One region of the Marilutibacter alkalisoli genome, then DNA from elsewhere that is predicted to be linked to it. Evidence: predicted binding sites of a transcription regulator. Region 1 holds the regulator's gene; the other holds the start of a gene.
What was found. The regulator sigma-54, encoded in region 1, starts transcription at its own class of promoters, with help from an activator protein. The targets are predictions, from matches to a motif close to TGGCACGNGCNTTGC.
Positions count from the first base shown of each region.

Region 2: the regulator sigma-54 is predicted to act here: its motif matches at 3,847-3,861, upstream of glnA (type I glutamate--ammonia ligase).

Region 1 is NZ_CP041242.1:912,315-926,874, forward strand. Features, by position in the region: gene hprK (HPr(Ser) kinase/phosphatase) at 1-807, opposite strand, end outside; gene hpf (ribosome hibernation-promoting factor, HPF/YfiA family) at 899-1,228, opposite strand; gene FKV23_RS03905 (RNA polymerase factor sigma-54) at 1,405-2,835, opposite strand; gene lptB (LPS export ABC transporter ATP-binding protein) at 3,032-3,751, opposite strand; gene lptA (lipopolysaccharide transport periplasmic protein LptA) at 3,751-4,290, opposite strand; gene lptC (LPS export ABC transporter periplasmic protein LptC) at 4,271-4,837, opposite strand; gene FKV23_RS03925 (KdsC family phosphatase) at 4,834-5,412, opposite strand; gene FKV23_RS03930 (KpsF/GutQ family sugar-phosphate isomerase) at 5,505-6,518, opposite strand; gene FKV23_RS03935 (BolA family protein) at 6,745-6,975, shown strand; gene murA (UDP-N-acetylglucosamine 1-carboxyvinyltransferase) at 6,980-8,251, shown strand; gene FKV23_RS03945 (DUF3108 domain-containing protein) at 8,260-8,958, opposite strand; gene FKV23_RS03950 (DUF3108 domain-containing protein) at 8,959-9,759, opposite strand; gene purN (phosphoribosylglycinamide formyltransferase) at 9,785-10,456, opposite strand; gene purM (phosphoribosylformylglycinamidine cyclo-ligase) at 10,461-11,564, opposite strand; gene FKV23_RS03965 (DUF2066 domain-containing protein) at 11,715-12,860, shown strand; gene FKV23_RS03970 (AI-2E family transporter) at 12,860-14,095, shown strand; gene hda (DnaA regulatory inactivator Hda) at 14,092-14,560, shown strand, end outside.
Region 2 is NZ_CP041242.1:3,607,182-3,621,741, reverse strand. Features, by position in the region: partial or broken gene FKV23_RS17875 (MFS transporter) at 1-34, shown strand, start outside; partial or broken gene FKV23_RS17870 (MFS transporter) at 112-858, shown strand; gene FKV23_RS16000 (alpha-amylase family glycosyl hydrolase) at 855-2,594, shown strand; gene FKV23_RS15995 (LacI family DNA-binding transcriptional regulator) at 2,631-3,662, opposite strand; gene glnA (type I glutamate--ammonia ligase) at 3,906-5,315, shown strand; gene FKV23_RS15985 (TorF family putative porin) at 5,549-6,322, shown strand; gene FKV23_RS15980 (P-II family nitrogen regulator) at 6,368-6,706, shown strand; gene FKV23_RS15975 (ammonium transporter) at 6,825-8,261, shown strand; gene FKV23_RS15970 (two-component system sensor histidine kinase NtrB) at 8,461-9,495, shown strand; gene ntrC (nitrogen regulation protein NR(I)) at 9,638-11,083, shown strand; partial or broken gene FKV23_RS15955 (superoxide dismutase family protein) at 11,236-11,786, shown strand; gene FKV23_RS15950 (GNAT family N-acetyltransferase) at 11,892-12,377, shown strand; gene FKV23_RS15945 (bile acid:sodium symporter family protein) at 12,476-13,372, shown strand; gene FKV23_RS17685 (hypothetical protein) at 13,587-13,721, opposite strand; gene FKV23_RS15940 (right-handed parallel beta-helix repeat-containing protein) at 13,860-14,560, opposite strand, start outside.

The sequences.
Region 1 (14,560 bases):
GATCGTCGGCACGTCGAGGTCGAGGATGCGGCGGGTGCCGCTGTCGCCGGTCAGGCGCTCGATACCGGCCGGCAACGGCTCGGCCATTGGGCGGGTCAGGTGGATCACCAGGCGCAGGTACTTGTTGCCCTTGACCGCGGTGTCGCCGAACATCTCGCGGATGTTGAGCACGCCCAGGCCACGCACTTCGAGCAGGTCCTGCAGCATGTCGGGGCAGGTGCCGTCGAGCACGTCCGGTGCGATCTGGGTGAACTCGGGCGCGTCGTCGGCGACCAGGCGGTGGCCGCGGGTGACCAGTTCAAGCGCGAGCTCGCTCTTGCCCGAACCCGATTCGCCGGTGATCAGCACGCCGATCGAATAGATTTCCATGAACACGCCGTGCAGGGTCACCCGTGGTGCCAGCGTGCGCGCAAGGTGGTACTGCAGGTGGTTGAGCAGTTCATGACCGCGCCGTGGCGAGATCCACAGCGGGGTCCCGGATTCCTCGGCGGCTTCGCGCAGGTCTTCCGGGCAGGGCTGGTTCTTGCTGATGACCATCGCCAGCGGCCGGAACTGGATGATCTTCTCGATCGTCTCCCAGCGGTGGCGCGAATCCAGCGAGTCCAGCCAGGCCAGTTCCTCGGTGCCGAGGATCTGCACCTTGTTCGGGTAAATGGTGTTGAGGTAGCCGGCCAGTGACGGCCGCCGGGCCACGGTGTGTACCGCTTCCAGCACCCGCGTGGCGCCGGTCTGGCCGGCCGCCCAACGCAGGTCGAGCCGCTCGCGCTGCTGCTCGAACAGTTCGCCGGCGCTGATGCTCGCGTTCATGGCCGTGCCCCGCCGAGGCGGGGGCGGTGTTCGGTGCCCGGGTTCATGCGTCGAGATGGTACGCGATGGCACCGGGCATCGGTGAAGGTTCCTAGATGCTGAACTCGCCGTTGCGGGCGAGGCTCTCGCCGCGATGGTGATCGACCATCTTCTCCTTGTGTTTCATCAACAGGCGGTCGAGCTTGTCGGCCAGCAGATCGATGGCGGCGTACATGTCGATCGCATTGGCGTCGGCATGCAGGGTGCGGCCGGAGATGCTCACGGTAGCCTCGGCCCGATGGTCCGGCTTGTCGAGGCTGAGCTGGGCGCGGATGTCCAGCGGTTGTTCGTAGTGGCGCTCGAGGCGGGCGAGTTTGGTCTCGACATAGTCGCGCAGGGCCGGGGTGACATCGATCTGCTGGCCGTGGGTTTCGATACGCATCGCAGAACCTCCTGAGTCGTCGCCTGAGGTGGGTCCGGGGCCGGGGCGCCGGATCTACAGCATCGCACGATCGGAACGGGATGGGCAGGGCCGGCGGGCCGCGATACGTCATCATTTCGGCGAATGCCGCCGAAGGTGGCGCAGCCTGTGCTTCCGACCGCCTGGGCTGTGGATCGTCAGCCGATTCTCACGCGATCCTGCGATGACGGGATGTTCATCGCCTCGCGGTATTTCGCCACTGTGCGCCGGGCCACGGGTACCCCGGTGGACTTGAGGGTCTCGGCCAGGCGGGCATCGGACAGTGGCTTGCGTGGGTCCTCGGCATTGATCAGCTGGCGGATCATGGCCTGGATCGCAGTGCTGGAGGACTCTCCGCCACTGTCGTTGCTGACCCCGGAGGCGAAGAAGCCGCGCAGCGGCAGGGTGCCGCGCGGGGTGCGGGCGTATTTGCGGGCGATCGCGCGCGACACGGTGGATTCGTGCATGCCGATCTCGGCCGCGACCTCGCGCAGGGTCAGCGGACGCAGCGCGCTGTCGCCGAATTCCAGGAAGCCGGCCTGCTGCCGGATCAGGCACTGGGCCACTTTGAGCAGGGTCTCGCCACGCGCTTCCAGGCTCTTGAGCAGCCAACGCGCCTCCTGGAGGTGGCCGCGCAGGTAGCTGGCGTCGGCGGCGCTGGCGCCGCGGATCATGCTTTCGTAACCGCGATGGATGGTGATGCGCGGGCGCATGCTTTCGGCCAGTGCGACCCGCCACAAACCTTTCTGGCGCCAGATCACGACGTCCGGGGCGACGTAGGTGTCGCTGTCGGTGCCGCCCACCTGCGAGCCCGGACGCGGATCCAGGGAGCGCAGCAGCTGCACGGCGATCTCGACCTCGCCGGGATCGAGTTTCAACTCCCCGGCCAGGCCCGCCACGCCGGCCTTGGCCAGACGCTGCAGCGGGCTGAAGGTCAGCTTGTGGGCGAGGGCCTTGCCTGCGGTATCGTCGGGCAGTGTCTCGATCTGCAGGCGCAGGCATTCGCCGAGGTCGCGCGCACCGACCCCGACCGGGTCGAAACGCTGGATCACGTGCAGGACGGTGGCGATTTCCTCCTCGCTGGCCCGGATCTCCGGCGCCAACGCGGCGATGATCGCGTCCAGCGGCTCGCGCAGGTAGCCGTCGTCCTCGATCGCCTCGATCAGGGTTGCGCCGATGCTGCGGTCGCGCGGCGACAGGTGGCTCAGGTGCAGTTGCCAGAGCAGATGGTCCTGCAGGCTGTCGTCGGCGGCGACCTGATCGGCGGCACTGCCTTCGTCGGAGCCACCGGCCGGACCGCTGCGCTCGTACCAGGACTCGCCTTCGCCGGGCGTCCAGTCGTCGGCCGCCTCTACCTGGATATCGCTGCCGTCGACCTCCTGTCCGGTCCCACTGTCCTGTGCGCCCGCTTCATCGCCACCGGCGTCGATCGTGGTTTCGGCCCAGTCCAGCAAAGGATTGGTCTCGATCGCGTCGGCCAGCTCAAGCTCCAGTTCGGCGGCGGACAGCTGCAACAGACGGATGGCCTGACGCAGCTGGGGCGTCATGACCAGATTCTGTCCGAGAGAGGCTTGCAGGCGGGGTTTCATTTCCTGTCGCGATACGGAGGCCGTCGGGTGTGGCGGTCGGGGCAATAGCCGGACACCGCCCGGCACGGACGGGATACTGAAGATGTCGGTTACCCGAGTGCAGTCCCCGTGGTTCCATGCCCGGGCGTTGTGCCCGTGACCACGGGTCACCGTATCAAAGCAGGTTGATCGAAAGCAGATTGATCAGTGCCGGCAGCTAGAGACGGAAGGTTTCCCCGAGGTACACGCGGCGCACGTCCGGATTCGCCAGCAGCGTGTCCGGAGCCCCCTGCGCGAGCACGCCACCGTCGTTGAGGATATACGCGCGGTCGCAGATTCCCAAGGTTTCGCGGACGTTGTGGTCGGTGATCAGCACACCGATTCCCCGATTCTTGAGGTGGCGCACAATCCGCTGGATCTCGCCGACCGAAATCGGGTCGACGCCGGCAAAGGGTTCATCCAGCAACATCAGTCGCGGCTTGGCCGCCAGTGCGCGGGCGATCTCGACCCGGCGCCGTTCGCCGCCGGACAGGCTGGCGCCGAGCTGGTCGGCGACGTGGGTGACCTGCAGCTCGTCCATCAGACTGGCCAGTTCGCGCTCGCGGCCGGCCTTGTCCAGGTCCTGGCGCAGCTCCAGCACCAGGCGGATGTTGTCGGCCACGTCGAGCTTGCGGAACACCGACGGTTCCTGCGGCAGATAGCCGACACCGTACTTGGCCCGGGCATACATCGGCTCGCCGGTGATGTCCTTGCCGTCGAGTACGATCCGGCCGGCATCGGCCGGGACCAGGCCGACGATCATGTAGAAGCAGGTGGTCTTGCCGGCGCCGTTGGGGCCAAGCAGGCCGACCACCTCGCCGGCATCCAGGGTCAGGCCGAATTCCCTGACCACCTGGCGCGAACGATAGGCCTTGCGCAGGCCCTCGGCGACCAGCATCAGTTGCCCTCCGGCTTGCCGGGGGCCGCGTTGCCGTTCTTCGGCATGATCCGCAGCTTGACCCGGCCGTTGTCGGATGCGTTGCTGGAAGCCTGCACCCGTCCGGTCCGCATGTTGTAGACCAGGCGCGGGCCGTTCATGGTGTTGCCGTCCTGCCGGACGCTCACGTCACCGGTCAGGGTGACGGTGTCGACCGTCAGGTCGTAGTCGATGCGGTTGGCGCGCGCGTTGAACGGGCTGCCGTCGTCCATTTCCTGCTTGAGCGTGGCCGGGCTGCCGGTCAACACCGCGCGAGTGGGTTCGCCGTTGCGTACGGTCACCTCGGCGCGCACGGAGCGGATGTCCAGCGTGCCCTGCTTGATGACGACGTTGCCGATGAACACCGTCGGCTGGCTCTCGTTGAGGGAGTGGTCGAAGTCGTCGGCATCGATGTCCATCGGCTGGTTGCGGTCGGACGAACGCGCCAGCAGGTCCGCCGGCAGGACGGCCAGCAGCGCGATGGCCAGCAGTGCGGTGAGGCTAGCGGCGGATGCTTTCATAGCGGGTACGGGTGTCCTGGAGGGTGATCCGGTTACGCTCGAGGTCGGCCTCGAGGGTGTGGCCGGTCATTATGAGTCCGGGCTGGGTGAGCGTCACTTTAACCGCGGAGGTGGCCCGCTTTGCCTGCGGGAACACATCGAGCTGTTCCGTCCGCATCGTCACCGGGCGGCCGTCGGCATCTCCGCTATCGGCCTGGACCTGGCCGCGCAGGCGGATCTCGTCGCCGCGCTCGCTGACCCAGCCGGTCTGCGAGCGCACTTCCCAGGTGCCGCCTCCGGAATCCGGGGACGATGGGATGATGAACAGCGGGGTCTCGATGTCCATGGTCTTGCTGTCGGGGTCGCGTTCCAGTCGTGGCGCGCGCACGGTGAACGCTTCCTGCCCCTGCTTGTCCAGCGCGATCATCTCGAAATCGTTGAGGATGTAGTCCGGCTGCGTTTGGCCGCTGGCAGGCGTGGCATCGCGGTCGCGCTGGCTCCACAACACCCAGCCGGTCAGCAGGGCGCCGGCGAGCAGGGTCAGGGTGGCGAGGGTGCGCCAGTTCATGCGCGTGTCCCGTCCGAACCGGCGCCATCGCCGCTGAGGTCGGACAGCAGGGCCTCGGCATGCCCCTGCGCGGCCAGCAGCAGGTCGCAGAGTTCGCGCACGGCGCCATGACCGCCGCCGGCATGGGTGCGCCAGTGGACGCGCTCGCGGGTCCAGGGATGGGCATTGGCCGGGGCCACGGACAGGCCGACCTGCAGCATCACCTTGAGGTCGGGCAGGTCATCGCCCATGAACGCGACCTGGTCCAGCCCGATCCCGAGCTGTTGCGCGATCGCCTGGACGCAGGCCAGCTTGTCCTTGACTCCGGTATGGGCCTCGACACCCAGTTCCCCGGCGCGCCGCTCGGCGACCGCACTGGTACGTGCGGTGACGAAGGCGACCGCGATCCCGGACTTGCGCAGCATCACCAGGCCCATGCCGTCGTGGACATGGAAGGCCTTGTGCTCGCGGCCCTCGCTGTCGAAGCCGAGCTGGCCATCGGTCAGCGTGCCATCGACATCGAAGCAGGCCAGGCGGATGCGCGCGGCGCGCTCGCGGATGTCGGCGGGGTAGTCGTTGAGGTGGCTGTAGGGCATGGAGCGAGTCGAGAGTGGAGAGGAATGAGGAAAGAGTGGGAGTGGAGGTCGGGCTTTTACTCGTTTCTCACTCCTCTCCACCCTTCACTGTTTCAAACTACCCGTGCGCGCAGCAGGTCGTGGATGTTGAGCGCGCCGACAACGCGGTGGTCGGCATCGATCACCAGCAGGCCGCCGATCTTGTGGGTCTCCATCATCCGCGCGGCCTCCACCGCCAGCGCGTCGGCGCCGATGGTCTTGGGGCTGCGGGTCATCACCTCGCCGATGCGGGTGCTGCGCAGGTCGACGGCGGCGTCGTCGAGGCTGCGGCGCAGGTCGCCGTCGGTGTAGAGGCCGAGCAGTCTGCCGGCGTCGTCCACGATCGCGGTCATGCCCAGGCGCTTGCGGCTCATCTCGACCAGCGCCTCGCTGACGGTGGCGTCGGGGCCGATCCGTGGCACGTCGCTACCGCTGTGCATGACGTCGGTGATGTGCAGCAGCAGACGGCGGCCGAGCGAGCCGGCCGGGTGCGAGCGGGCGAAGTCGTCGGTGGTGAAGCCACGCGCTTCCAGCAGCGCGACCGCCAGCGCATCGCCCATCGCCAGGGCGGCGGTCGTGCTCGAGGTCGGGGCGAGGTCGAGCGGACAGGCTTCGGCCGGCACGGTGACGTCGAGGTGGACGTCGGCCTCGCGCGCGAGGGTCGAGCCGGGGCGGCCGGTCATCGCGATCAGCGGGTTGCCCTGGCGCTTGAGCACCGGCAGCAGCATCAGCACCTCGTCGCTCTCGCCGGAGTTGGACAGCGCCAGCACCACGTCGGCGTCGGTGACCATGCCCAGGTCGCCGTGGCCGGCCTCGCCGGGGTGGACGAAGAAGGCCGGGGTACCGGTCGAGGCCAGGGTCGCGGCGATCTTGCGGGCGACATGGCCGGACTTGCCCATGCCGGTGCAGACCACGCGGCCGCGGGCTTCGAGCACCAGCCGGCAGGCGGCAGCGAATTCGGCGCCGACCCGCGCGCCGACCGCGGCCAGGGCCTGGCCCTCGATCTCGAACACGCGACGCCCGCAGGCGGCCAGGCCGTCATCGGTGGCCGGGACGATCGGGCGGGCGGTGGAAGGTTGGGCTGCCATTTCGGGGGATGCCATCAAAGTGGGCCGGGAATTCATGGCCAGGGGTGGGATACTGATGGAACCTCGAAAACCTTCGAGGTTCCCGCTACGCTAATCGGCCAATTCTAGGCCCTCCAGTTCATGTTTGCCTGACGCGCGGCCCACCGGAGGTCGCGGAGGACTGCATTGCCTTGACCCCCTGTGGCCGCCCGGCATCGGCGTGCCCGGTTCCATCCGAGGAGTACCAGTGACCCCCAGCATCATCCAATCCCTGATCGAACAGGGCCTGCCAGGCGCCCGCGCCCAGGTAAGCGGCGACGATGGCGTCCATTTCGAGGCCACCGTGGTCTGCGAGGCCTTCCGCGGCAAGCTGCCGCTGGCCCGGCACCGGCTGGTCTATGCCACCCTTGGCGAGCGCATGGGCGGCGAGATCCACGCGCTGTCGCTGAAGACCCTGACTCCGGAAGAGGCTGCCTGAGCCGATGCACAAGATCGTTGTCCAGGGCGGTCGGCCGCTCAATGGCGAGGTGCAGATCTCCGGCGCCAAGAACGCCGTGCTGCCCATCCTTTGCGCGACCCTGCTGGCCGACGGGCCGGTCGAGATCAGCAATGTCCCGCATCTGCATGACGTCATCACCACGGTGAAACTGCTGGGCGAGCTGGGCGCCGGCATCACCATCGACGAGGGCACGCTGGCCAAGGGATGCGGGATCAGCGTCGACCCGACCACGGTGCACAGCCAGGTCGCGTCCTACGAGCTGGTCAAGACCATGCGCGCCTCGGTACTGGTGCTCGGGCCGCTGCTTGCGCGCTATGGCCATGCCGAGGTCTCGTTGCCTGGTGGCTGTGCGATCGGCTCGCGGCCGGTCGACCTGCACATCAAGGGTCTGCAGGCCCTTGGTGCGGAGATCGCGGTCGAGAACGGCTTCATCAAGGCACGTGCCGATCGCCTGAAGGGCGCGCACCACGTGTTCGAGATGGTCAGCGTCGGTGCGACCGAGAACGTGCTGATGGCGGCGACGCTGGCCGAAGGCACCACCGTGCTGGAAAACGCGGCGATGGAGCCGGAGATCGTCGATCTGGCCGAGTGCCTGAAGGCAATGGGCGCCCGGATCGAGGGTGCCGGCAGCAACCGGATCGTGGTCGAAGGCGTCGAACGCCTGCATGGCGGCGCGCATTCGGTGGTGCCGGACCGGATCGAGACCGGCACCTTCCTGGTCGCCGCGGCGATGACCGGCGGCCGTATTACCGTGCGCAAGGCGAGGCCAGACACACTAGATTCGGTGCTCGACAAGCTCCGCCAGACCGGTGCCGACATTGCGGTCGACGGCGATCGCATCACCCTCGACATGGGCGGACGTCGGCCGAAGGCGGTGGACATCTCCACCGCACCGCATCCGGCGTTCCCCACCGACATGCAGGCGCAATTCATGGCGTTGAACTGCATCGCCGAGGGCGTTGGCGTGATCAACGAGACGATCTTCGAGAACCGCTTCATGCACGTGAACGAGCTGCTGCGGTTGGGTGCCGACATCCGCGTCGATGGCCACACCGCGGTGGTGCGCGGCGTCGACAAGCTCAGCGGCGCGCCGGTGATGGCGACCGATCTGCGCGCCTCCGCCTCGCTGGTGCTGGCCGGTCTTGTGGCCGAGGGCGAGACCACCGTCGACCGCATCTACCATCTCGATCGCGGCTACGAGAACCTCGAGGAGAAGTTGTCCGGGCTGGGGGCGAGCATCCGCCGGGTGCGTTGATCGGGTATCTAGCGCAGCGATTGCAGGGTCAATTCCAGCGAATCGCCATTCTTCGTCTGCTGGATGATGCGTGCCGGCACCGGCATGCCGTCCACTACCCAGGCGGTGGTCTTGCGACGCTCGTCGTCGCCGACGATCTTGGTCGCAGTGTGGCTGCGGCCATCGATGGTGATCGTTTCCTGGCCGGCAGTGGTGTAGCTGAGCTGCTTGACCCGGCCGTCGTCGACCATGCGGTACTTCAGCGGCTTGCCCGCGTTCAGGTCGCGGACGATCGCCAGGTAGATGAGCAGCGCGTCCATGTCGCCCGCTTTCAGCGCGATCGGGCCGGCGCGGTCGGCTTTCACGTCGCCGCTCCAGCGTGCCTGGCCGGCGGCCCAGTCATAGGTGGCGGATTTGCGGCTGCGCTTGACCAGGACCTTGTTGGTGTCGTTGCTGCTGAGCGGGCGTAGCTGGCCGTCCTTTTCCTCGAACACGGTGGTCTGGGACAGGTCGGCCAGCGCGTTGCGCACGTTGAGGCTGTAGCGCCAGCGGTCGTTCTCTTCCCGGGTCAAGGTCATCTGGCCATTCGCCTCCATGCCCATGTAGCCGGCCTTGTAGTCGGCGGTGAATGGCTCGATCGCGCGCGCGGGCAGCGTGGCCAACATGAGCAGCGCTGCCAGCGCAGGCATCAAGGTCAGGTATTTGCGCGTGTTCGATGCATGGTTCATCTACTGCACTCCCGTGTAATCGACCAGTCGCAGGTCGTAAGTGTCTTCCCCGCCCTCGCGTTGCAACATCCGCACCGGGGTCGGGACGCCTTTCACGACCCAGACCACCCGCTCCTCGTCCTCGGCGTTGTCGTCATCGCCTTCGTCGGGGAGGCGGGTGACCCGCATCGCGTTGTAACTGAGTTCGCCGACCCGCACGCCCTCCAGTTCCTCGGCGACATGGTAGATGTGTGCCTTCGCCCGTCCGTTGTCGACGAAACGGTAGCGCAGGGTCCTGCCCGGTTCCGCGTCGCGGATTACCGCCAGATTGATCAGCAGGGCGCTCATGTCGCCATGCTGGAGCGGGACCGGGCGCTGCCGCCATTCCTTCAGGTCGCCTTCCCAGCGTGCCTGGCCTGCGGCCCAATCGTATATGCCGGTGGAACGCTTGCGGGTGAACAGGGTCTTGCGGAGGGTGGACTGGCTCAGCGGCAGGAAGCCGCTGGCAGTGTCCTCGAATACCGTGCTCTGTTCGGCATTGATGCCGGCCAGCTTGAGCAGGCCGCGCCCGCCCATGTTGAGGTCGACGCGCCAGCGGTGCGGTGCATTCAGTTCGGTCACCTGGAGGCTGGCCTCCCCGAGCGCGCGCCCGTGGTTGAGTACCTGGTAGCTGGCCATGAACGGTGCCAGTGCCTGGGTGGCCTCGGCTTCGACCTCGGTCTGTGTGGTGGCAGGCACCGCTTCCGGGGCCTGGGTGGCCGCGATCGCCGGCGACAGGGCCAGCACGATGGCGAATGCGAGACGGGCGGGAGTCCGGGGCATGGGGGGCTTCGGGCGGGAAAGAGGATCAGCCTGACAGCCGATCGTTGTCATCAAGTTGCAGCGGCGCGGCCAGGGGCCTGTCGTCGAGGGTGACTGTGCCGTCGCGCAGGCGCACGCGGCCTTCGGCCAGGACCTTGACCGTGGCCAGCAGCAACGGATGTTCGCGGGTGAGCACCCGTGCGGCCAGAGCGTCGGCATCGTCGCCGTCCAGCACCGGCACCCGCGCCTGCGCGATCACCGGTCCGCCGTCCAGCTCGGAGGTGACGAAGTGGACGCTCGCGCCATGCTCGCGCACCCCGGCGGCCAGCGCCTGCTGGTGGGTATGCAGGCCCTTGAAGGCCGGCAGCAGCGATGGGTGGATGTTGATCATGTGGCCCTGTCTTGCCTCGACGACGTGTTCGCTGAGCAGACGCATGTATCCCGCACAGACGATGAGGTCGGGCTGAACAGTGTCGACGTGGCTGAACAGCGCGTCATCGAATGCCGCGCGCGAGTCGAAATCGCGCGGACGCAGCGAGGTGGTCGGGATGCTCGCGTGGCGGGCGCGTTCGAGGGCGCCGGCCTTCGGCCTGTCGGAGAACACGCCGGCGATGGTGGCGTTCAGCCTGCCGGCGGCGATCGCATCGATCAAGACCTGCAGGTTGCTGCCGCGGCCCGAGGCGAGCACCGCGATCCGGCGCCCGCAATTGGCCTGCATGTACTCAGCCAATGCGGACGCGCTCGCCGTCGCCAGCCCTGACCACTCGACCGATCCGCCAGTTCGGCAGCGACAGGCGTTCGAGATCGGCCTCGACGGCGGCTGCCTCTTCCGGCGCGACCACCAGCACGAAGCCGATACCGCAGTTGAAGGTGCGCCACATCTCGGTGGCTTCGACCGCGCCTTCGCGCTGCAGCCATTCGAACACCGGCGGCAGCGGCCAGCTTGCGGCGTCGATGTCGATGCCCAGGCCATCGGGGATGACCCGGATGATGTTCTCGGTCAGGCCGCCGCCGGTGACGTGGGCCATGGCATGAATTGGAGAGTCCGCACATGGATGTGCGGGCGTTTGCGAGGGACTCGCATCACCTCCGCCATGAGCCTGCAGCAGCTCCAGCACCGGCTTCACGTACAGCCGGGTCGGCGCCATCAACGCGTCGGCGAGCTTCTGGCCGTCGGCGAGTTCGAGTTCGGCCGGACTGCCGGCACGCTCGTAGATCCTGCGGATCAGCGAGTAGCCGTTGGAGTGCGGGCCGGACGAGGCGATGCCGATCAGCAGGTCGCCCTCGCGGGTCCTGCCGCCGTCGAGCAGCTTCGACTTCTCGACGCCGGCGACGCAGAAGCCGGCCAGGTCGTATTCGCCCGGCGGGTACATGTCGGGCATCTCGGCGGTCTCACCGCCGATCAGCGCACAGCCCGACTCCTCGCAGCCGCGGGCGATGCCGCCGACCACCGCCGCGGCGGTGTCGATGTCGAGCTTGCCGGTGGCGAAGTAGTCGAGGAAGAACAGCGGTTCGGCGCCCTGCACCAGCACGTCGTTCACGCACATCGCGACCAGATCGATGCCGATGGTGTCGTGGCGACCCAACTGCTGGGCCAGCTTCAGCTTGGTGCCGACGCCATCGGTGCCGGATACCAGCACCGGCTCCTTGTACTTGTTCGACAGGTCGAACAGCGCGCCGAAGCCGCCCAGTCCGCCCATGACCTCGGGACGGAAGCTGCGTTTGACCAGCGGCTTGATGCGTTCGACGAGCTCGTTGCCCGCGTCGATATCGACGCCGGCATCGCGGTAGGTCAGGGGAGCGGGGGGAAGGGGGGTGGACGTCACGGCAGGGTCGCAGGGCGGCGGGAAGACGGCGATTTTACCAAGACCGCCGGGGAATAACCGGGCGAGGCCGTATCGCTGCGGATGGACGTTCCGGTCCGGCTGCGGCACCATTCCGGGCATTCCGACGGCTATACAGGCGGCGAACCCCGCATGACTGCTGCATTGCGCAAGACCTCCATCGCGATCAACACGGTTCTCGGGATGCTGCTCCTGGCGATGATATTCCCCGTCTCCGCGCAGCGGGTCGAGGGCGACCAGATCCACGCCGACGACGTCTATACCGCCGAGGTCGTGGTCCGCGGACAGGGCGAAGACGAGCGCAGGTCCGCGCTTGCCCGGGGTCTGGCCCAGGTGCTGGGCAAGCTGTCGGGCGACAGCGGTGCGGCATCGCGTCCTGGCGTATCACGAGAACTGCGCCGTGCCGGCGACTACGTGACCGGTTACGACTACCGCCAGGACGAGGGGGTGTCCGCGAGCGGGGCACCGACCTATCAGACCGTGCTGGTGGCCCGCTACGACGAGGCCGCGGTGGATGCGCTGGCGTCCACCCTGGGCATTCCGGTCTGGCCGACGCCGCGTCCCAAGCCGGTGCTGTGGCTGGCGATCGACGATGGCAGCGGCCCGCGGCTGGTCGGCCTTGCCCAGTCCAATGCCGCCCGTTCGGTACTGGATCGTGCGGTCCAGCGTGGCTACCGGCTTGGCCTGCCGGGCGGCAGCGCCGCCGAGCAGGCGGTAGTGGGGGCCATCTGGCGTGGCGACACCGCCGCGATCGCCCGCGCCTCGCAACGTTACAGCCCGCCGATGCAACTGATCGGCAAGCTCCGCCGAGGCAATGGCGGCTGGGCCGCGGACTGGATCTTCGTCGACCGCGGGCGGGTGCTGGCACGCTGGTCCGAGAGCGGCGCCGATGCACGCATGGTCATGGCCACCGGCGCCGACGGCGCCGCCGACGCGCTGACCAAGCGCTACGCCAAGCGCACGGCGGCCGGTCCGGCCGGCAGCTATGCGGTCACCTTCCGCGGACTGGACAGCAGCGAGAAATACATGCGTCTGTCCGGCTACCTGCAGGGGCTGTCGGTGGTGCGCGGGATCAAGCCGCTGCGGGCGACCGCTGATGAGATGGTGCTTGAACTGGAGTTGCTGACCGGATTGCCCGGCCTGCAGCGCATGGCCGGCGAGGGCGATGTCCTGGTTGCGGCCAGCGCTGAAGCCATGCCTGCTCCCGGTCCGGTCGTACCGGAAGAGGATGGCGAGACGCCTGACGCTCCGGCGCCCACCATCTACCGGGTGCGCTGATGTACGCGAACGAGCCGATGGCGGATATCGCCCGCTTCCTCAAGCGCCTGCAGTGGGGCGTGGTGGTCTTGGCGGTGCTGTGGCTGATCTGGGCACTGGGCCCGATCCTGTCGCCGTTCGTGTTGGGCGCGCTGCTGGGTTGGCTGGGCGACCCGTTGGTCGACCGGCTCGAGCGCTCCGGACGCTCGCGCAATGTCGCAGTCGCCCTTGTGTTCACCCTGATGGTGTTGCTGCTGGTGCTGGCGCTGCTGATCCTGGTGCCGATGATCGAGCGCCAGGTCGTCACCCTGCTGGACCTGTTGCCGCGGGTGCAGGAGTGGGTGATGGGCACCGCGATGCCGTGGATCGAGCAGCGTACCGGGGTCGAGTTGGCCGGTTGGCTCGACCCGCAGGCGATGATCGGGCTGCTGCGCGAGCACTGGCAGGAGGCCGGTGGCGTGGCCGCGAGCGTGTTCGGCTACGTATCGCGTTCGGGCATGGCGGTGGTCGCCTGGGTCGCCAACATCGTGCTGCTGCCGCTGCTGACGTTCTACTTCCTGCGCGACTGGGACAAGCTGGTCGAGCGGGTCGCGGCACTGGTGCCGCGCGACCGCATCGGTACCGTCTCGCGACTGGCACACGAGTCCAATGACGTGTTGTCGGCATTCCTGCGCGGGCAGATCCTGGTGATGATCGCGCTGGGTGCGATCTACGCGGTGGGCCTGACCCTGGTCGGGCTCAAGGTCGGCCTGCTGATCGGCCTCATTGCCGGCCTGATCAGCTTCGTGCCCTACCTGGGCACGGCCGTCGGCGTGGTGCTGGGGCTGATTGCCGCCTTCGTGCAGCCGGGCGCCGACTTCACCCTGGTGCTGATGGTGGCGGCCGTGTTCGTGGCCGGGCAGATGATCGAGGGCTACGTGCTGACTCCGCGCATCGTTGGCGACCGCATTGGCCTGCACCCGATGGCGGTGATCTTCGCGATCATGGCCGGCGGCCAGCTGTTCGGCTTCATCGGCATGCTGATGGCATTGCCGGTGGCGGCGGTGGCCAACGTACTGCTGCGCTTCGCCCAGGAGCGTTACACCCGCAGCCGGCTGTATGCCGGCGATGCAGCCGGCGATGGGGCCATGCCGGCGGTTGCGGGAACGGCCACAGCGGCGGCCGGTGGCGCGCAACCGGAGGCGGACGGGGCGGCGGTGGAAGACATGCCGGCCGGGCAGGTCGCCGAGGCGACGACGGAGAAGGAGTCGGAGTGAGTGTCCCGCAGTTGCCGCTGGCGCTGCGCTATCCGCCGGACCAGCGATTCGATACCTACCTCGACGCACCGGACGGCGCGCTGGCGCAGTTGCAGGCGCTTGCTATCGCGGGCGGTGACGACTGGCTGTACCTGTCCGGCCCCGCCGGAGTCGGCAAGACCCACCTGCTGCTGGCGACCTGTGCCGCGGCCGAGACCGCCGGGCGCCGGGTCGCCTACCTGCCTTTGCCGGCCGCGGCCGGACGCCTTGGCGAGGCGTTGCAGGCGCTGGAGGGCAACGACCTGGTCGCGCTGGACGGGCTGGAGGCGATCGCCGGCCGGCGTGAGGATGAAGTCGCCCTGTTCGACACCCACAACCGCGCCCGTGCTTCGGGCGCCTGCCTGCTCTACGCCGCGCGTGGCAATCCGGCCGAACTGGAGCTGGGGCTGCCCGATCTGCGCTCACGGTTGTCGCAGTGCGCACGGG
Region 2 (14,560 bases), 1.2 Mb from region 1:
GAGCAGCTGATGGCGTTCGACGACGCGACACCGGTCATCCATGAGCCAACCGCCACCGCGCCCGTGGTTACCGCTACCACCGGCCTGGGCTGGCTGCTGGCTGGCGCGGCCGGGGTCGCCGCGATCGCGTGGTTCGGCTGGGGCCGGATGCTGTATGTGTTGGCCGGCATGCTGCTCGCCTATGGCCTGCTGCTGCAGGTCGCGCGCTTCCTGAAACCGCAACGCATGCTGGCCGTCATCGTCAGCGACATGCGGGTGATGCCGGGGACCATGCGGCGGCTGGCGGTGGTGCAGTTCTTCTCCTGGTTCGCCCTGTTCGCGATGTGGATCTACACCACCGGTGCGGTCACCGAGGTCCATTTCGGCAGCACCGACACCGCTTCGGATGCCTACAACGAAGGCGCCAACTGGGTGGGTGTGCTGTTCGCCGCCTACAACGGCTTCGCCGCGCTGGCCGCGCTCGTGATTCCGCTGATGGTGCGGTGCTGGGGGCTGCGGGTCAGTCACCTGGTCAACGTCAGCCTGGGCGGCCTCGGTCTGCTGTCGTTCCTGTGGTTCCGCGACCCGCACTGGCTGCTGTTGTCGATGCTCGGGGTCGGATTTGCATGGGCCTCGATCCTTTCACTGCCGTATGCACTGCTTTCCGATAGTCTTCCGGCGGACAAGATGGGCATCTACATGGGCATCTTCAATTTCTTCATCGTGATCCCGCAGCTGGTCGCGGCCAGCCTGCTCGGCTTCATGCTCAAGACCTTCCTCGGCGGTGAGCCGATCAATGCGCTGGCGATCGGTGGCGCGAGCATGATCGTCGCCGGCCTGTGCGTGTTGCGCGTGCGTGAGCCGGGGGCGGCGCGATGAGGCCGGTGCTGTCCACCCTGGCCATCGCCCTGGCCCTGCTTGGCGCGGGTTGCGCGCATTCGCCGACCGAGGCTCCGGCGACGCTGCCGGCCGCGACCCTGCGCCCGGCCTATTACGGCACGCTGGAGCCGCTGGCATCCGACGCGGTCTACTTCGTGGTCACCGACCGTTTCGTCAACGGCGACCCGTCCAACGACCACCGCGATCAGGGCGGGCCGGACGCCGCGCGGCGGACCTTCGACCGGCCGGTGCCGGGCGCCGGCGCGAACGGTGCCAACATCGGCTACCTCGGCGGCGATTTCAAAGGCCTGCTCGACAACGCCGGCTACATTGCCGACATGGGTTTCGGCGCGGTCTGGATCACTCCGATCGTCGACAACCCGGACGAAGCTTTCACCGGCGGCGATCCGATCGGTTCGGACGCGTTCTTCAAGGATCGCGGCAAGACCGGCTACCACGGTTACTGGGGCGTCAATTTCTTCGAGCTCGACGAGCATCTGCCGAGCCGCAAGCTGGATTTCGCCGGGTTGACCCGGGGTCTGAGGAAGCACGGGCTCAAGACTGTGCTCGACATCGTCGCCAACCACGGCTCGCCGTCGTACACGATGCCAGAGCCCCAGCCCGGGTTCGGGCAGATCTTCGACGCCGACGGCACCCTGATCGCCGATCACCAGAACCTGCACCCGGGCGAACTGGACCCGGAAAACAACCCGCTGCACGCATTCTTCCATGCCGAGCCGGACCTGGCCCAGCTGTCCAACAACGACGACACCAGCCCGGTCGTGCTCGACTACTTCTGCCGGGCCTATCTGAAGTGGGCCGGGCAGGGCGCCGACGCATTCCGCATCGACACCATCCGCCACATGCCGGTCGCATTCTGGAAGTCGTTCAGCGACTGCATCCGTGCCGAGCATCCGGACTTCTTCATGTTCGGGGAGGCCTTCGACTACGCGGCCGAGAACATAGCCCCGTTCACCTGGCCGGAGAACGGCGGCGTCAGCGTGCTCGACTTTCCACTCAAGGAGCGCATCGACGCGGTGTTCAGTGTGAAGCAGCACGATGATGGGAAGCACGGCTACGAGCACATCGTCGATGCGCTGTATCTGACCGGCGGCCCGTACCACAACCCGTACGAGCTGATGACCTTCTACGACAACCACGACATGCCGCGCATGGATGCGAGCGACGAAGGCTTCATCGACGCGCACAACTTCCTGTTCACCGCGCGCGGCATCCCGGTCATCTACTACGGCTCGGAGGTCGGCTTCATGCGCGGCACCGGCGAGCATGCCGGCAACCGCAACTACTTCGGCCAGCCGCGCGTCAACGCCGCCGAGGGCCACCCGATCCATGCCGCGCTGCGTCGCATCGCCAAGGTGCGCGAGGCCACGCCGGCGCTGCAGCGCGGACTGCAATTGAACGTGGAGATGGCCGGCGACCGTGCGGTGTTCTATCGCGTGCTGCAGGAAGGCGGCTTCGCGCAGATCGCGCTGGTCATGCTCAACAAGGGCGACGCGCCAGCGGCCTTCGAGGTCGAACGCTGGCTGCAGCCGGGCGAATGGCGTGCCGCGATTTCCGGTGACCGGCAGGTAGTGGAAGACAGCGGCACGCTGCAGGCGACCGTGCCCGCGCATGGCGTCGAGGTCTGGCTGCTCAATGCCCCGGTCCGCCGCGCCGACCTGCGCGCGGCGCTGGACGAGGCGATGGCGGAGCGGATCGGCGGGCCGAAGAACTAGCGACTCTATCTACCCTGCGGAGCTGGAAGCGAGCGGTTACTCCGCCCCGGTCGAGCGCCGCACCACCAGTGAAGCCGGCAGGGTGATGCTCCGCACTTCCTCGCCGCGGATCTGCGCGATCAGCGACTCGACCAGCAGCGCGCCGGCCCGCGTGGTGTCCTGGAACACAGTGGTCAGCGCCGGCTGGGCGAAGCGGGCGGCGGGGATGTCGTCGAAGCCGCTGACCACGATGTCCTCGGGCACCCGCCGGCCGCTTTCGGCCAGTGCCCGCATCGCGCCGATCGCGATCAGGTCGCTGGCGGCGAACACCGCATCGAATTCGCCCCCCCGCGCGAGCAGGGTACGGGCGGCGTCGTAGCCGGCCTCCTCGGCGCTGACCGCGTCGACCTGCAGGCCCTCGTCCATGCGCAGGCCGGCTTCGTGCAGGGCGGCGTCGCAGCCGCGGTAACGGTCGAAGAACTCCGGGTAGTGGCTGGAGGCGTCGCCGAGAAAGGCGATCCTGCTGCGGCCGAGGCCGAGCAGGTGTTCGCCGACCAGGCGGCCGCCGTGGAAGTTGTCGCAGCCGATCGAGATGCCCGGCTGGTCCGGCAGCACCGCGCCCCAGCGTACGAAGCGGGTGCCCTGGCCGACCAGGGTTTCCAGCTTGCCGCGGTAGGCCAGGTAGTCGCCGTAGCCGAGCAGGATCAGGCCGTCGGCCTTCATGCTGTCCTCGTAGTCGGCATGCCAGTCGTCGGACAGTTGCTGGAACGAGACCAGCAGGTCGTGGCCGTAGCGGGCGCAGGCGCGGGTGATCGAGCCCAGCATCGACAGGAAGAACGGATTGATGTGCGAGTCGTCCGGGGTCGGGTCCTCGAACAGCAGCAGGGCCAGCGTGCCGGAGCGCTGGGTACGCAGGCTGGAGGCGTGGCGGTCGACCTTGTAGTTGAGCTCGCGCACCGCCTCCTCGACCCGCTTGCGGGTCTCGGCGTTGACCAGCGGGCTGCCGCTGAGCACGCGCGACACGGTGGCCTGGGAGACCCCGGCGCGGTGTGCGATATCGATCGACGTGACCCTGGATCGTCTGCCCATCGGGCCCTCCTCCCATGGACGGAACGTGGAACGGACCCATTCTACCGGGATGCCGGGGGCGGCGGTCCGGAGCATGCGCCAATCGGGTGCAGGAGGCGGCCGGCGCTGCGCAATTGTGGTGCATCTCGCCCGCAGCTGGCGAGCCGACATGTATGAAATCAATGGCTTGCGATGGCTCTTGGGTTGGCATGCCGCTTGCGTACAAGATGGCACATCCACTCAACCGGAAAGGCCGTCAGCACCATGTCGCTCGAAAACGTCGAAAAGCTCATCCGTGACCACAAGGTCGAATTCGTCGACCTGCGCTTCGCCGACATGCGCGGCACCCAGCACCACGTGACCTATCCCCAGTCGATCGTCGACGCCGGCCTGTTCGAGGACGGCAAGATGTTCGACGGTTCCTCGATCAACGGCTGGAAAGGCATCAACGAGTCCGACATGGTGCTGATGCCGGATCCGGCCACCGCCTACCTCGACCCGTTCGCCGCCGACCCGACCCTGGTCATGGTCTGCGACGTGCTCGATCCGTCCACCATGCAGTCCTACTCGCGCGACCCGCGCGGCGTCGCCAAGCGCGCCGAGGCCTACCTCAAGGCCAGCGGCATCGCCGAGCAGGCGTTCTTCGGCCCGGAACCGGAGTTCTTCGTGTTCGATTCGGTCCGCTACGGCAACGAGATGGGCCACACCTTCTTCCACGTCGATTCCGAGGAAGCGCACTGGAACTCGGCGCGCGAGTACGAAGGCGGCAACAGCGGCTATCGCCCGGGCATCAAGGGCGGCTATTTCCCGGTGCCGCCGGTCGACTCGCTGCACGACATCCGCGCCGAGATGTGCAAGACCCTGGAGCAGGTCGGCATCGAGGTCGAGGTGCATCACCACGAGGTCGCCAATGCCGGCCAGTGCGAGATCGGCACCAAGTTCAACTCGCTGGTCAAGAAGGCCGACGAGCTGTTGATGCTCAAGTACATCGTCAAGAACGTGGCCTTCCGCAACGGCAAGACCGCGACCTTCATGCCCAAGCCGATCGTCGGCGACAACGGCAGCGGCATGCACGTGCACCAGTCGCTGGCGAAGGATGGCAAGAACCTGTTCAGCGGCGACGGCTACGGCGGCCTGAGCCAGATGGCGCTGTGGTACATCGGCGGCGTGTTCAAGCACGCGCGCGCGATCAACGCATTCACCAACGCCAGCACCAACAGCTACAAGCGCCTGGTCCCGGGCTTCGAGGCGCCGGTGATGCTGGCCTATTCGGCCCGCAACCGTTCGGCCAGCTGCCGGATCCCGTTCGTGTCCAACCCGAAGGCGCGCCGGATCGAGTTCCGTTTCCCGGATCCGGTGCAGTCGGGCTACCTGACCTTCGCCGCGCTGATGATGGCCGGCCTGGACGGCATCAAGAACCAGATCGACCCCGGCGCGCCGAGCGACAAGGATCTCTACGACCTGCCGCCGGAAGAGGAAAAGGGCATCCCGACCGTGTGCCACAGCCTCGACCAGGCGCTGGAGGCGCTGGACAAGGACCGCGAGTTCCTCAAGGCCGGCGGCGTGTTCTCCGACGACTTCATCGACGGCTATATCGCGCTGAAGATGGACGAAGTCACCCGGTTCCGCGCGGCCACTCACCCGCTCGAGTACCAGATGTACTACGCGAACTGATCGCGTAGCACCCGCGGCGGACCGGACGGCACAAGTCCGGCCGTCGCACGGTGGGGCAAGGGACCCCGCACTACCGCAACGAAAGAAGGACCACAACGGTGGGCGTGCCCGCCGCAGGGCGGCTTTTGCCCTGAATTTGCCTGGAAACAGGATGCGGCGGGGCTTCGAGGCCCTGCCGTACGAGCACGAAAGCAATGACCGGGGAGGGCCATCGCATATGAGGAGCCTGTGTCATGTCGTCTCAGATCAATAGCAGCAAGCGTTGTGTTTCACGCCACCGTGTCGCGACCCATCGCACCGCGGCCGGCCGCATTCTGGCTCCCGTGGTGTCGTGCGTACTGCTGGCCGGCCTCGGGATGGGCCATGCACAGGCCGGTGAGGTATCGGGCGAACTCACCCTGACCAGCGACTACCTGTTCCGCGGCATCACCCAGACCGACGAGAAGCCGGCGATCCAGGGCGGCATCGAGTACACCGACGACAGCGGTTTCTACGTCGGTGCCTGGGGCAGCAGCATCAGCTGGCTGGCCGATTCCGATCCCGACATCTCCAGCCAGGTCGAGCTCGACGTCTATTTCGGTTACGGCGGCGAGTTCGGCGACAGCGGCATCAGCTACGACGTCGGCGCGATCTACTACTGGTACCCGGGCAGTTATCCCTCGGGCTTCAACAAGGCCGACACCGCCGAGCTCTACTTCGGCCTCGAGTGGAACATCCTCTCGCTCACCTATTCGTATGCGTTGACCGACTGGTTCGGCGTCGACGATTCCGATGGCAGCCAGGCGCTGGAACTGGGCACCAGCTGGGAGTTCGCACCGAGCTGGACCCTCGACGGCGCCGTCGGCAAACAGTGGGTGAAGCACGACCCGGCCAGCGACTACGCGTTCTGGTCGGTCGGCGTCGGCAAGAGCTTCGACGGCGGCTTCGATATCGCCTTTGCCTACAACGACAACGACCTGATCGGGCCGGACGAGACCTGGACCCTGTCCGTCACCAAGTCCTTCTGAACACGGCCCGCCCAACCGTCCGCAACATCGCCACGGAGCACGTGCATGAAACTGATCACTGCAATCATCCGGCCGTTCAAGCTCGACGAGGTGCGCGAGGCGCTCACCGAAGTCGGTGTGTCCGGCATCACCGTCACCGAAGTCAAGGGCTTCGGTCGGCAGAAGGGCCACACCGAGCTGTACCGCGGCGCCGAGTACGTCGTCGATTTCCTGCCCAAGTTGAAGGTCGAGTGCGCCGTGCCCGACGCCATGCTCGAACCCGCGCTGGAGGCGCTTCAGTCGGGTGCGAAGACCGGCAAGGTCGGTGACGGCAAGATCTTCGTCAGTCACCTCGAGGCCACGGTGCGTATCCGCACCGGCGAGCTCGACGACGACGCGCTTTGAGGCGGTGGCCATGGACATCCATCGCCACCGCCCGTACGAGCCGTTTCCGCCGTCGCCTCCGCGCAGGCGGGCGACCGGTGACGCCTCATTCGTAGACGCAATCAAGGGGAAAGACGAAATGACCGATTCAAAGACACCTGATCCCCGCCTGCGCGGGGATGACAGTCGCGATACCAGTGCGCTTTCGCCGGCGCAGCGTCGCGCGGTCGATGCGTTCCGCTTCCCGCGACCGCTGGCGGCGTTGTCCGCGCTGCCGGCGCTGGTGGCGCCCGCGCTGGCATCGGCGCAGGAAGTGATCCAGGAGGTGGTCGAGGACGTCGCGCCGATCGTCGACAAGGGCGACATCGCCTGGATGCTGGTCTCGACCTTGCTGGTCGTGCTGATGACCGTGCCCGGTTTGGCCCTGTTCTACGGCGGCCTGGTGCGCGCCAAGAACGTGCTGAGCGTGTTGATGCAGGTGCTGGCGGTGTTCTCGCTGGTGGTGGTGCTGTGGGCGATCTACGGCTATTCGCTGGCCTTCGGCAGCGCGGGCACGATCATCGGCGGCTTCGACAAGCTGTTCCTGTCGGGGGTGACCCCGGACAGCCTGGCGGCCACCTTCACCGATGGCGTGATGCTGCCCGAATACGTGTTCATCGCCTTCCAGGCCACTTTCGCCGGCATCACCGCGGCGCTGGTCGTCGGCGCGTTCGCCGAGCGGATCAAGTTCAGCGCGGTGCTGTTGTTCTCGGTGCTGTGGTTCACCTTCGCCTACCTGCCGATCGCGCACATGGTCTGGGGCGAGGGCGGCTACCTGCTCGACAAGGGCGCGCTGGACTTCGCCGGCGGCACCGTCGTGCACATCAACGCCGGTGTCGCCGGCCTGGTCGGCGCCTGGCTGATCGGCAAGCGCACCGGCTACGGCCGCGAGGCGATCAAGCCGCACAGCCTGACCTTCTGCATGGTCGGCGCCTCGCTGCTGTGGGTGGGCTGGTTCGGCTTCAACGCCGGCTCCAACCTGGAAGCGACCTCGGGTGCCGCGCTGGCCTTCCTCAACACCCTGCTCGCCCCGGCGGCTGCGGCGCTGGCCTGGAGCGCGGTCGAGGCCCTCCTCAAGGGCAAGCCGTCGATGCTCGGCGCGGCTTCGGGCGTGGTCGCCGGCCTGGTCGCGATCACCCCGGCCTGCGGCTCGGTCGGTCCGATGGGCGCGATCGTGATCGGCCTGCTCGCCGGTGCGCTGTGCGTATGGGGCGTGACCGGTCTGAAGAAGTTGCTCAATGCCGACGACTCGCTCGACGTGTTCGGCGTGCACGGCCTGGGCGGCATCATCGGCGCGATCCTGACCGGCGTGTTCACCGCGCCGTCCCTGGGCGGCATCGGTGACGAGGACTTCTCGATCGTCTCGCAGGTGCTGGTCCAGGCCGAGGGCGTGGTGATCACCATCGTCTGGTCCGGCGTTGTCGCCGCGATCGCCTTCGGGCTGGTCAAGCTGGTGGTCGGGCTGCGCGTGCCGGAGGAGTCCGAGCGCGAGGGCCTGGACATCGCCTCGCATGGCGAGTCGGCCTACGAGAGCTGATCGGGACAACGCCCGGCGGCCTGGTGTCGCCGGGCAGGTCCCGGGGGAGACGGACTGGGGCGGCCGCTTTGGCCGCCCCACTTCGTTGCAAGGCCGTTTCCCTGCCAACGCCCAGTTGCGATCGGCATGGGCTCCCGCCCGGATGGTCCCGATGGCGGAATCGCTACGCAGAGCCGGGAGCACGCTCTACCATGGGGGCATGCCGGCCGCCGACCTCACTGAAAGCCCGTTCGACAGTCTGACCACGCCGATCGCCTGGTGCGACGCCTCCGGGGCGGTCGTCGCCTGCAACACGGCGATGTCAGGCTGGCTTGGCGTTGGTGCGAGGCGCCTGCTCGGCTGGCCGATGGCGTCGCTGGACGCCGGCGACGGCCGCCTCGCCGAAGCGTTGAAGCGACCGGCCGAAGAGGGGGCGCCGTTGCGCCTGCGTCGCGCGCGGTTGCGTTTCACCGACCATGACGAATGCTTTGCCGACCTCTGGCTCAGCCGCACCACCGAAGGCGGCTGGCGGATGGAGGCGCATCCGGTCGACGAGTTCCCCGGCGACGACCCGGCCCTGCTGCTGCCATCGGCGCTGTCGGCCTCGCTCAAGGGGCTCGCGCATGAGCTGCGCAACCCGCTGGCGGGGCTGAAGGGTGCCGCACAGCTGCTGTCGCGGCGGGTGGACGATGCCGAATCGCGCGAACTGGTGCGGTTGATCGACGACGAGGTCGCGCGACTGGCCGGCCTGATCGACCAGCTGATGAGTCCATCGCCGCCGCGCCCGCCGGCACCGCTGAACATCCATGCCGTGCTTGAACGCGTGCTGCGCCTGAACGAGAGCGACGCCGGCTGGGCGGTGCGCCTGCTGCGCGACTACGATCCCAGCCTGCCCGAGCTGATGGGCGACGCCGACCGCCTGGTGCAGGCGGTCTGGAACCTGGTCCGCAATGCGATCGAGGCCGGTGCCACCCACGTCACCCTGCGTACCCGTGCCGAGCATGCCGTGCGTATCGGCGAGGAACTGCATCACGTGGCGTTGCGGCTGGAGATCGTCGACGACGGTCGCGGGATTCCCGAAGAACTGGCCGACCGGCTGTTCCTGCCACTGGTTTCAGGACGCGCCGAAGGCAGCGGCCTGGGGTTGGCGTTGGCCCAGCAGGTCGCGCGCGAACACCGTGGCTCACTGGCCTACCGCTCGCGTCCTGGCCACACAGTGTTCACCCTGCTGTTGCCGATGTCGGCGGTAGAGTAGTTGTCAGTTGACGATTGTTGCTGGCGCACATGGGTCGGACAATCGGCATTGGAAACCCGGGACCACCAACCACCAACCACCAACCACCAACCGACAACCGACAACCGACAACCGACAACCGACAACCGACAACCGACAACCGATGCCAACCCACCCCGCCCGCATCTGGGTCGTCGATGACGACCGCAGCGTCCGCTTCGTCCTCGCCGCTGCGTTGCGTCAGGCCGGCCATGCCACCGAAGACTTTGCCGACGCGGCCGAAGCCTTGCAGGCGCTGACGCTGCATGACGCTCCGGATCTGCTGTTCACGGATGTGCGCATGCCCGGTGATGACGGTCTGGTGCTGCTGGAAAAGCTCAAACAGGCGTACCCGGAGCTGCCGGTGGTGGTGATGAGCGCCTACACCGATGTTGCCAGCACTGCCGGTGCGTTCCGCGGCGGGGCCCATGAATTCCTGTCCAAGCCTTTCGACCTCGACGAAGCGGTAGCGCTGGCCGAGCAGACGCTGGGCCGGGCCGGCGAAGCCGTCCCGGACGAGGACGCTGCCGCCGGAACCGATGTGGCCGCATCCGGCGACACCCTGATCGGCGACACCCCGGCCATGCGCACCCTGTTCCGCGCCATTGGCCGGCTCGCCCAGGCGCCGTTGTCGGTGCTGGTGACCGGCGAAACCGGTACCGGCAAGGAGCTGGTCGCATGCGCGCTGCACCGCGAGTCGCCGCGCTCCCACAAGCCCTTCGTTGCGCTCAATACCGCCGCCATTCCGTCCGAACTGCTCGAAAGCGAACTGTTCGGTCACGAGGCCGGCGCTTTCACCGGCGCCCAGCGCCGCCATATCGGCCGCTTCGAGCAGGCCGATGGCGGCACCCTGTTTCTCGACGAGATCGGCGACATGCCGCTGTCGTTGCAGACCCGGTTGCTGCGTGTGCTGGCCGAAGGCGAGTTCTTCCGCGTCGGCGGGCGCGAGCTGATCCGGGTCGATGTGCGGGTCATCGCCGCCACCCACCAGGCCCTCGACGCCTTGGTTGCCGAGGGCCGCTTCCGCGCCGACCTGCTGCACCGCCTCGACGTGGTGCGCCTGCACCTGCCACCACTGCGCGACCGTCGCGACGACGTGCCGCGGCTGGCCGAGCGTTTCCTCGCCGCGGCTGCCACGCGATTCCAGTCTCCACCCAAACGCCTGTCGCGGGCCGCACTCGACCGGCTTGTCGCGCATGACTGGCCCGGCAACGTGCGTGAACTGGAAAACCTGTGCTGGCGACTGGCTGCGCTGGCCCCCGGCGACGTGATCGGCGAGAGCGATGTCGATGCGGTGCTGTCGCGCGGCGAGGCCGTCGGTACGGGCGACACACCTGCCGGTGCCGATGGCGTGCCGGCATGGGAGCCGATGCTCGCCGCCTGGGCTCGCGAAGAGCTTGCCGCCGGACGCGACGAGATCCATGCGCGGGCGGTGGAGCGGGTGGAGCGCCTGTTGCTCGATGCCGCGCTCGAGCATGCCGGCGGCCGCCGCACCGAAGCAGCGGCCCGGCTTGGCCTCAGCCGCAATACGGTCGCACGCAAGCTGGGCGCCCGGCGGCCTCGGCGTTGAGAGCCGTGCCGAGGCTTCACGGGTACGGCGGCTGTTTGCGAGTACAACCTGTCATGCAGGCAACATGGGCCCACGCTGGCCCACCGAATGAAAAGAGGAGCCCGACGATGACGCCCCCCAGGTTTTCCCGTCCGCTGCAACTGTTCTCTGCCATGGCCGGCCTCGGCCTGCTTGCGGCCTGCAGCACCACCCCCACCCCGCCCCTGCACCGAAGCCGGTGGCTCCGGCGCCGAAGCCGGTGTCGACCGCGCAGGCCGGTGAGGTCGTGCTGATGTCGGCCTCGGCCAGCCTGGTCAGCGGCAAGCTCGCCATCGTCCCGGTGGTCGACGGCGTACGGCTGAGCGGTGAAGTCGGCGGTCTGGGCCCGGGTCGCCCGCATGCCATCCACATCCACGAGAAAGGCGACTGCAGCGCGGTCGACGCCAGCAGTGCCGGCGGCCACTTCAACCCCGACGACTCCGTGCATGGGCGGGTCGGCCACGGTGCCCATCACGGGGGCGACATGGACAACCTGCAGGCCGATGGGCGGGGCGTGGCCCGGGTCGACGCGTTCGCCAGAGGCGTGACCCTGGGCGGTGGCGCCTACAACGACGTCGCCGGACGTGCAGTGATCGTGCATGCCGCCGCCGACGACTACACCAGCCAGCCGGCCGGGAACGCCGGCGCACGTGTGGCCTGCGGCATCATCAAGGTGACACGTTGAAAAAGCCTTCGGACAAGCGTTCTTGATCGTCGCCTCTGCCTTCATCACCATCCCCGCCTTCTTGGCCGTCATTCCCGCGAAGGCGGGGATCCATGGACTTTGCACATGACCACCCTCCGCATCCGCGACGCCCATGCCGCCGACGCCCCGCTGCTCGCGCAGTGGGCGGCGGCGATGGCATGGGAAACCGAGCACAAGCGGCTCGATCCCGCCACCGTGCTGGCCGGCGTCACCGCCGGCATCGCCGACCCGGGCAAGGCCCGCTACCTGATGGCGATGCACGACGCCCCGCTTGCCGGCGACGAAATGATCGCGGTGCCGGCCGGCACCCTGATGCTGACCCGCGAATGGAGCGACTGGCGCAATGGCGAGTGGTGGTGGATCCAGAGCGTCTACGTCGCGCCCGAATACCGCCGCCAGGGCGTGTTCGCGGCGCTGTACCGCCATGTCGAAGCGCAGGCCCGCGCCACCGCCGGCGTGGTCGGCCTGCGCCTGTACGTCGAACGCGAGAACGAAAAGGCCCAGCACACCTATCGCGCGCTGGGCATGGACGATGCCGGCTACCGGGTTTTCGAGGCGGAGTGGACGTAGGATGCATGCGGGGGTGTCGGTCGGCCCCGGGGCCGACCGGATGTTCTCCCATCGACACTGCCGGATAAGCCGGCCACCAGCGCAGAGGGATGCCGACGATGGAAAACAGCCCGCTGATCGAACTGGGCCTGCCGCTGGCCCTGGCCGTCATCATGATCGGCATGGGCCTGAGCCTGCGCCCGGCCGACTTCCGCCAGGTGGCCGTGCGCCCGCTGGGATTGGCCTGGGGCACGTTTCTGCAGCTGGTGCTGCTGCCGGCCTGCGCCTTCGCACTCGCACACCTGCTCAAGCTGCCGCCATTGATCGCGGTTGGCCTGGTCATCCTGGCCGCCTGCCCGGGCGGTACCACCTCGAACCTGATCACCTACCTGGCACGTGGCGATCTGGCGTTGTCGATCGCGCTGACCGTGGTCGCCAGCAGCATCACCATCGTCAGCCTGCCGTTCCTGGCCAATATCGCGCTGGCGATGTTCGCGGGGGCCGACGAGGCGGTCGAGTTGCCGATGGCGCGCACCGTGCTGATGCTGGCCGCGATCACCGTGGTGCCGGTCTGTATCGGCATGCTGGTCAAGGCGCGCTGGCCCGGCGTTGCCGCCGCCGCCGAGCGGGCGGTCGGCCTGTTCGGTGCGCTCGTGCTCGCCACCCTGATCGTGCTCATCGCCTGGCAGCTCTGGGATCGGTTGCCGAGCCTGCTCGCCCGGGCCGGGCCGGCCTGCGTCGCGCTGAACCTGATCGGCATCGCCGCCGGTCTGCTGGCCACCCGGGTGCCGGGTCTGCCGCGTGAGCAGGCGCTGACGATCGCGATCGAACTCGGGATCAAGAACGGCACGCTCGGCCTGCTGGTCGCGATGACCCTGCTGGACTCGCCGGAAATGGCCGTCCCGTCGGCGATCTATGGTCTGCTGATGTACGGCTTCGGCATCGCGATCATCTTCTTCGGCCGGCGCCAGCAGGCGCTGAAAGCGCGTGCCGGGGATTTCGTCCGCTCACGGTGAAACGTGCCTGCTGGTCCAGGCAGTTCAGGCCAGCGCTGTGCATGTCGCGATTGGAACGACCTCGATGACGATCCCAAGCCCGCCACGTGGCTGCAATCTGGCTGGCTGGCTGGCGGGCTTGGGCGCCGTTGTATCGGAACTAGTTCAAGTTCACGGAGTTCGAGCTGGAAAGACAGCTTCGATGGCGGTTTCGAAGCCGATGATCACAATGTGATCAATTGTTGCGGGCGGTTTCCCGGTTTGTGTCGCAGCGCAGACCGATACTGCCGCTGCCGAACGCATCTGCGTTCGTCCCGGTTGGTGCGACGTCGTTGACGGTGTTGTTGAGGCCGTCCACGCCGCCGGACACGGAGATTCCGTAGGTAGTTCCCGTGTTTGCGGTCGAGAATGACGTTGTTGGCGACGATCGTGCACCGACTTGCGTTGGGCTTACGTGGGAAGCCTTTCCGGACTGTCACGGGCGTCCAGAAAGGCAGCTCTCACGGAATCAGTTCGAGTTCACGACATTCGAACCGGTAAAACAGTTGGCGATGCCCGTCTGGAATCCTGCAATCGCGTTGTCGAGGACCGTCCCTTCATTGGTGAAGCAGCGTATCCCGAGGCTTCCAGCCACGCCGGGACCGGGTCCCTGCACGTCGTTGTCGCGGATGATGCTCCGCCCCGTGTTGGTGGTGTAAATGCCGTAAGGCACGCCTGCGCCCGTCGGTGCCAGCCCCCGGACCCGGTTGCCGCTGATGCTGCCGCTGCCATTGAAGTCTGTGTTGATTCCGATTGCGCTGGTATCCGTGCCGGTCGGTGCGACGCCGTTGACGGTGTTGTTGATGATGTCCACGCCGAACGCCGCGAAGATTCCCGCGGCAAGGCTTGTGGACGCCGTCGAACCACCTGTGTCGATGACCAGGTTGTTGCGGATGGTGGAATTGGAGCTGATGACGTAGATGCCATAGAGCGTATTGCCGTCGAAGCTGCTGTTCTCGACCAGGTGCCCGCCGCCTGCGTTGAGATAGACGCCACGATAGAAGCCGCGGATGTTGCAGTTCCTGACCGTCGCATTGAACCTGGACGCTGCCCGGACTCCATTGGTGACTGTGCCCGTGCCTGCCGCAAGCCCGCCAATCTTGAAGTGATTGCAGTCGAGGGTGACGTTGTTGGTGTTGATGGTTATCGCGTCGCCGCTGGTCATGCTGG